DNA from 2 places in the Oceanobacillus longus genome. Region 2 is predicted to be linked to the other one. Evidence: a T-box and tRNA genes for the amino acid it is inferred to sense, from the RefSeq annotation. Region 2 holds a T-box; the other holds one or more tRNA genes.
The links. The T-box of region 2 lies ahead of ACFOUV_RS02240 (valine--tRNA ligase). A T-box ahead of a tRNA ligase gene usually reads a tRNA of that ligase, here a tRNA-Val.
Positions count from the first base shown of each region.

Region 1: it encodes a tRNA-Val, which carries the amino acid that the T-box ahead of ACFOUV_RS02240 (valine--tRNA ligase) is inferred to sense. The anticodon was not compared.

Region 1 is NZ_JBHSAO010000010.1:157,675-161,091, reverse strand. Features, by position in the region: gene ACFOUV_RS14060 (metal-dependent hydrolase) at 1-581, shown strand, start outside; gene fabI (enoyl-ACP reductase FabI) at 735-1,511, opposite strand; tRNA gene ACFOUV_RS14050 (tRNA-Glu) at 1,814-1,888, shown strand; tRNA gene ACFOUV_RS14045 (tRNA-Val) at 1,893-1,968, shown strand; tRNA gene ACFOUV_RS14040 (tRNA-Thr) at 1,974-2,049, shown strand; tRNA gene ACFOUV_RS14035 (tRNA-Tyr) at 2,090-2,174, shown strand; tRNA gene ACFOUV_RS14030 (tRNA-Gln) at 2,185-2,259, shown strand; tRNA gene ACFOUV_RS14025 (tRNA-Lys) at 2,297-2,369, shown strand; gene ACFOUV_RS14020 (hydroxymethylglutaryl-CoA reductase, degradative) at 2,610-3,417, shown strand, end outside.
Region 2 is NZ_JBHSAO010000001.1:451,295-454,711, reverse strand. Features, by position in the region: gene ACFOUV_RS02240 (valine--tRNA ligase) at 1-1,814, opposite strand, end outside; T-box leader at 1,865-2,093, opposite strand; gene ACFOUV_RS02235 (hypothetical protein) at 2,254-2,442, shown strand; gene ysxE (spore coat protein YsxE) at 2,439-3,417, opposite strand, start outside.

The DNA.
Region 1 (3,417 bases), on a different contig from region 2:
TGACAGCAAGCATATATCAAACAGATTTATCATCTATGTCTCTCTTAGTAGCTATTGGGACTGTATCTGGATTAATCCCTGATTTGGATATTGATGGAAAGCTCAGTAACCGAATTACATTTTCTAAGAAATTCCTTCAAATAGTGTCTCAATCTATAGCCATCTTTATAATCGCATATAGCCTTTTTACTGGTATAGGGATGGAAAAGTGGATTGGAGTAGGTGCTGGAATTACAATTATTATTATTTCATCTTTAATCAGGCAAAGACGTATGCTTACGATAACAGGTATTGGTGTTCTTGTTGGTGGCCAATCATTAGAGGAAAATTGGATATGGTTATTAGGCATCTATATCATTATAGCCTCATTTGTTTCCCATCGAAGTTATACACATTCTATACTAGGTATTATCTTTTTTGGTGTGATAGCCTCTTCTTTAGAAAAATCACTGGTACTTGATGGAGTTTTTGTGACTTGTATACTTGGTTATATAAGCCATCTAATTGCAGATATGAAGGTATTCCCTGTTAACAAAAGAGGAATTAAATTGTTTTTGCCATTTTCAAGAAAGCAGTTTTAAAAGCTCCTAATTAAACATTCAACTTGAGCGGTGTATGAAGAGAGCTTCTAATTCTACCAAGGCATATTTGTCAATTTAACTCTGCTAAGTTGAGTTAATTAAAAAACGATTTGCTGACTTCAACGCAGCAAATCGTTTTTTATATGTTTGTGATTATCCTCCGATAATATGAAAGCCTGAATCAACATGTAAAACCTCTCCTGTAACTCCGCGAGAAAGTTCACTAATAAAGAATAGTGTAGCATCACCAACTTGATCCTGATCGACATTCCGTCTAAGTGGAGCTTTCTCAACAATTACATTGGCTTTTTCGTTAAAGCCGGAGACTCCCTTAGCAGATAATGTGCGAATAGGGCCTGCAGAAACAGCGTTGACACGAATGCCATATTTACCTACATCCTCGGCTAAGTATCTTACACTAGCCTCAAGAGAAGCTTTGGCTACTCCCATTACATTGTAGTTCGGAATAACACGTTCTGCCCCCAAATAGGTTTGCGTAACAATGCTTCCTCCCTCAGTCATTACTTCCTTCGCTGCTTTTGTAACAGCAACAAGAGAGTAAGCACTGATTTCCTGTGCCACTAAGAACCCTTCCCGTGAAGTATTTGCGTATTCACCCTTTAGTTCTTCGCGGTTAGCAAAGGCTACAGAATGAACCAATCCATGAATGGTTCCTACTTTTTCTTTTATTTCACTAAATGCTTGTTGAATACTTTCATCACTAGCAACATCACAAGCTACAATTAATTCTGCCTCAATGTCATGTTTCTCTAATAACTTTACCAATTTTTGGTATGATCTTTCCTGTCTATTTGTAAAAATCAGGTTTGCTCCTGCGTTATGTAATGACTTTGTTATACCCCAAGCAATACTTCTTTCGTTTGCTACACCCATTATTACTACATTTTTTCCTTGCAATAGACCTGACATAGTATACCTCCACATTTTATTTCTTCTATATATTATAACCTATTAGGACCAGGTATTGAAACCATAACTTTTAGGGATTGATATTGTTTAAAATCTTACTTCAAAAGAGGGGGTTGATTTATAATATTACGAATATGACAATCTAGCCTTGTTACTGCGCTGTTTCCAGGTCGATTTCAATAAAAATAAATAAATATTTCATTTTCCTCTTTACAAAGTTATATATCCTGGTTATAATAAAATTCGTCAGTCTGCGACAGGTTGTTACAAACGTCGATGAATATACATGATATTCAATTCATGGCCCGTTGGTCAAGCGGTTAAGACACCGCCCTTTCACGGCGGTATCACGGGTTCGAATCCCGTACGGGTCACCAATATGGAGGATTAGCTCAGCTGGGAGAGCACCTGCCTTACAAGCAGGGGGTCGCAGGTTCGAGCCCTGCATCCTCCACCATTTTTGCCGGCCTAGCTCAACTGGTAGAGCAACTGACTTGTAATCAGTAGGTTGGGGGTTCAAGTCCTCTGGCCGGCACCATCTTTTGTATAAATTAATAAGTATAGTTAACAATATGTACGGAGGGGTAGCGAAGTGGCTAAACGCGGCGGACTGTAAATCCGCTCCCTCAGGGTTCGGCAGTTCGAATCTGCCCCCCTCCACCATTACTATTGTTGGGCTATAGCCAAGCGGTAAGGCATCGGGTTTTGATCCCGTGTACCCCAGGTTCGAATCCTGGTGGCCCAGCCATTTTTTTATTTTTGAAGGATGTTTTGGAATATTACACGAGCCATTAGCTCAGTTGGTAGAGCATTTGACTTTTAATCAAAGGGTCGAAGGTTCGAATCCTTCATGGCTCATCAAGCTAAATCAGTATATGCAACAGAAAATAAACAAGGTCGTTATGGTAACATACAGCCTTGTTTATTTGCATATTTAGATAAAATTATTCATAATAAATACAGTTATTTTTTTACGTTTTCTATGGAGATACTTCTAAATGAAAAAAATTAAGGTTTCATGTTATAATCTATATAGTTTAAAATCATAAATGATGAAAGAATTTTATATATAATTTCTATATTAAAGGATGATCCAGGATGAAATCTTCCAGAATCCCCGGTTTTTATAATTTGTCTGTTGAACAACGACGGGACCTGCTTAAAAATGTGCTAGATTTCTCTTCAGAGGATTTAGACGATCTCTGTATTAATCAGCCTCTATCTACTGAAACCGCAGATAAAATGATTGAAAATGTTATAGGTACATTTCAGCTCCCATTGGGTCTAGGGTTGAATTTCTTAGTAAACGGGAAAGAATATGTAATACCAATGGCGATTGAGGAAGCGTCAGTAGTTGCTTCGGCAAGTCATATAGCTAAAATTGTCAGAAGCGCTGGGGGATTTCAAACTAATGCAACGGAAAGAATAATGATTGGACAGATTCAGGTTATAGGCTGTCCGAATTATCAAGTTGCGAAACAGGACTTATTGGATCAAAAAGAGTCATTAATAAAAGCTGCGAACGCTGCTTACCCGAGCATTGTAAATCGGGGAGGCGGGGCTGGAGATCTGGATATACGTATCCTTAATGAAGAAAGTAATTCGAAGTATGGACAGATGCTTGTCCTGCATATATATGTCGATACACGTGATGCAATGGGAGCAAATATTATTAACACGATGGTTGAAGCTATTGCGCCCATTGTCGAGGAAATAACAAAAGGTAAAGTTTATTTGCGGATTTTATCGAACTTTGCAGATAAATGCTTGGCTCGGGCAAGGTGTGTCATTCCTCCTGATCTGCTTGCTACTGGGGATTATTCCGGAGAGGAAGTTCGTGATGGTGTTGTACATGCATATGAATTTGCAGAATCAGACCCATATCGTGCAGTAACGCATAATAAAG
Region 2 (3,417 bases):
AGTTCTCCAGTTAAATCTATCTCTTCATATGTGAAGCCTTCCATATTCATCAATGAGAAGCGGGAAGCATTCCAAACTTTATTAGCAAAGTTCCATGTAGACTCTACCTTTTCCCAGCTAAATCGCAAATCCTGTCCGGGTGTTGAACCAGTCAGTAGGAAATAACGTAAAGAATCTGCACCGTACTTGTCGATTACATCCATAGGATCTACACCGTTCCCAAGTGACTTACTCATTTTTCGTCCCTCTGCATCACGAATCAGACCGTGCATCAATACATCTTTAAATGGTTTTTCACCAGTGAACTCCTTTGACTGAAATATCATACGGGCAACCCAGAAGAAAATGATATCATATCCTGTTACAAGCACATCCGTTGGGAAATAACGTTTAAAATCTTCTGCTTCCTTATCCGGCCAACCCATTGTAGAGAAGGGCCATAACGCAGATGAGAACCATGTATCCAGTACATCCTCATCCTGCTCCCAATTCTCAATATCTGCTGGTGCATCTTTACCTACATATACTTCTTTTGTTTCCTTGTGATACCAGGCAGGAATACGATGCCCCCACCATAACTGACGTGAAATACACCAGTCACGGATATTGTCCATCCAGTTAAAATACGTTTTCTCAAAGCGTTCCGGTATGAAATTAACTTTATCTTCCCCATGCTGCAAATCAAGTGCAGCTTCTGCTAGGGGATCCATTTTTACAAACCATTGGGTGGAAAGGTACGGTTCGACAACCGCTCCGCTTCTTTCTGAATGTCCTACCTGATGGACACGTTCTTCAATTTCAAAAAGCACATCCATATCTTGTAAATCTTTTACAATTTGCTTACGGCATTCAAAGCGATCGAGTCCATTATATTTTCCAGCATTTTCATTCATTGAACCGTCTTCGTTCATAACGAGTACACGTTCCAACTCGTGCCGATTACCTACTTCAAAATCATTCGGATCATGTGCAGGTGTAATTTTTACAGCACCTGAACCGAGTTCCATATCCACATACTCGTCTGCAACAATTTCTATTTCACGACCTATAATTGGCAGAATAACCGTCTTACCTACGAAGTGCTTATAACGTTCATCTTTTGGATGAACGGCAATCGCAGTATCTCCGAGCATCGTTTCTGGGCGCGTAGTTGCTATTTCAATTGTTTCATCGCTGTCTTTAATTGGATAACGCATGTGATAAAATTTACCTTGGACTTCCTCATAAATAACTTCAATATCGGACAAGGCAGTTTTTGTCTTGGGGTCCCAATTAATGATGTACTCCCCACGATAGATGAGCCCTTTTTCATATAACTTAACAAATACTTCTTTAACCGCATCTGAGAGGCCATCATCCAAGGTAAATCGCTCACGGGAATAATCGAGACCAAGTCCTACTTTTTCCCACTGGGAACGAATAAAGTCTGCGTACTCTTCTTTCCATTCCCATGCCGTTTCAAGGAATTTCTCGCGACCTAATTCATAACGATTCGTACCCTGTTCTTTTAATTTCGCTTCTACTTTGGCCTGTGTTGCAATTCCTGCATGGTCCATACCCGGAAGCCATAATACATCATATCCCTGCATTCGTTTCATACGAGAAATTGTATCCTGCATCGTGGTATCCCATGCATGACCTAAATGCAGTTTCCCGGTTACATTCGGTGGTGGAATAACAATGGAGAATGGTTCTTTTTCCGGATTACCGGTTGCTTCAAAGTATTTTCCCTCCAGCCAAAACTGATAACGTCCTTTTTCCACTTCCTGGGGATTGTATTTTGATGGAAGTGAAGTTTTTTCTTGATCATTCATTCGTATACCTCCTATTTTAACTAACTAAAAAAACCCTTTTCATCCTATAAATAAAGGACGAAAAGGGTTAGCTTCCGTGGTACCACCTTTGTTTACAAACTAAAAAAGTCTGCACACTCAAGATTTGATAACGGTCAAATTCCGGCTTCTTCTACTCCAATTTCAAAGAAACTGCATCGAGGGCGACCTTCTAGAACAACCTGCCTGGGAAATTCTCAGCTCTTGATTTCCCTCTCTTTTAGGCGTTTACTCTGTACTCTTCCCTGTCATCGCTTTTTCATATCAGTTCAATTGTTCGTATGCCTCTTATTTTAGCGATAAGTGCGGATATCGTCAACTATTAATATTATACATATTGCACATATCAGGTTTGTTTATACATAGTATATTGAAAAAAGGAAGTATGTGAACACATATTGAATTAAAGGGGGTGAATGAAGTGGCTCGTTATTACCGATACAAGCTTCCACCATGGGCAAGACATTGCCTTTTTGTTCTTGAAAGGATTACATTACCAATCATGATTTTTCAACTGATACGGACATTATTTATTCCTACAACATTTGATATTCTATTGCTGGGAATGTTAATCGGATTATTTATAGCGTTTTATTTGGAATGGATTTAATGATCAGCATCCTCAAAGGCTATTGTTTCATATTCTTCTTTCATGAATTTATTCCAATTCAATGCAAAAATAAGTTTTCTGTATTGTTGTTGCAACTCTCTGATTTGAATTACCATTGATTTTTTTGATGTATTATTCACGTATTCACGAATCGTTGTCAAATAAGAAGATGGATTAAGTAAGTATATCGTTAGCAACTTTAGTTCTATCTCATTTAGATCATTTTGGTTTTTATATAGTTTAAATGCTTCGGTTATCTTATTTTGCGGCTGATCATAATTACCTGTCAAATGGCTAAAATAATTTGCCAAATCCATTACAGGATGATCGTAACGAGCATTTTCCCAATTAATGATATACCTTCCCAATGTGTGGTCTTGTGTAAGATTTCCATGACATAAACATTGATTCCATGTTAAATCTTCATCAGACGGATCAAGAAATTCACGTATAATATCATTATTCATTTTTGACGCATATTCTATATCTCTAAACTGTGTGCAAACAAGTAATTCAAATGGTGACAAATATCGGTTACCTTCAAATTGACGAACAATAGCATTCAGTTCTGTTGGGACTTGTGCGCAGTGCGTTTGATATGTAAGGAAATTTTGTGTCAGTGTATCTTTGGAAATGCGCTGTGATGTCTTTGTCTTTTCATGCAAGTGGCCTAGATATTGCATCGTATTTTCAATCTCGTTTTTTAAATTAGCTCGATTGGGAGATTCAATCCAAGGCGTAAGATAAAAAAAAGATTCATCCATTTCCTTATATAGTTTCCCATCCCTCGTTACATAGACAGGTGCTATTTCCGCTAGTTTTTTTTCGTTCGCAATATGATATACCCTTAGCCAGGCAGGTATATTCTCCTTCGTCAACGTACTTCGTTTCAAGGCATAATCACGTTGACCATCCTTTATACGAACTAATCGTTCTGTTATTTCCTCTATTTCTGTTGGGTATACCCGGTACGAT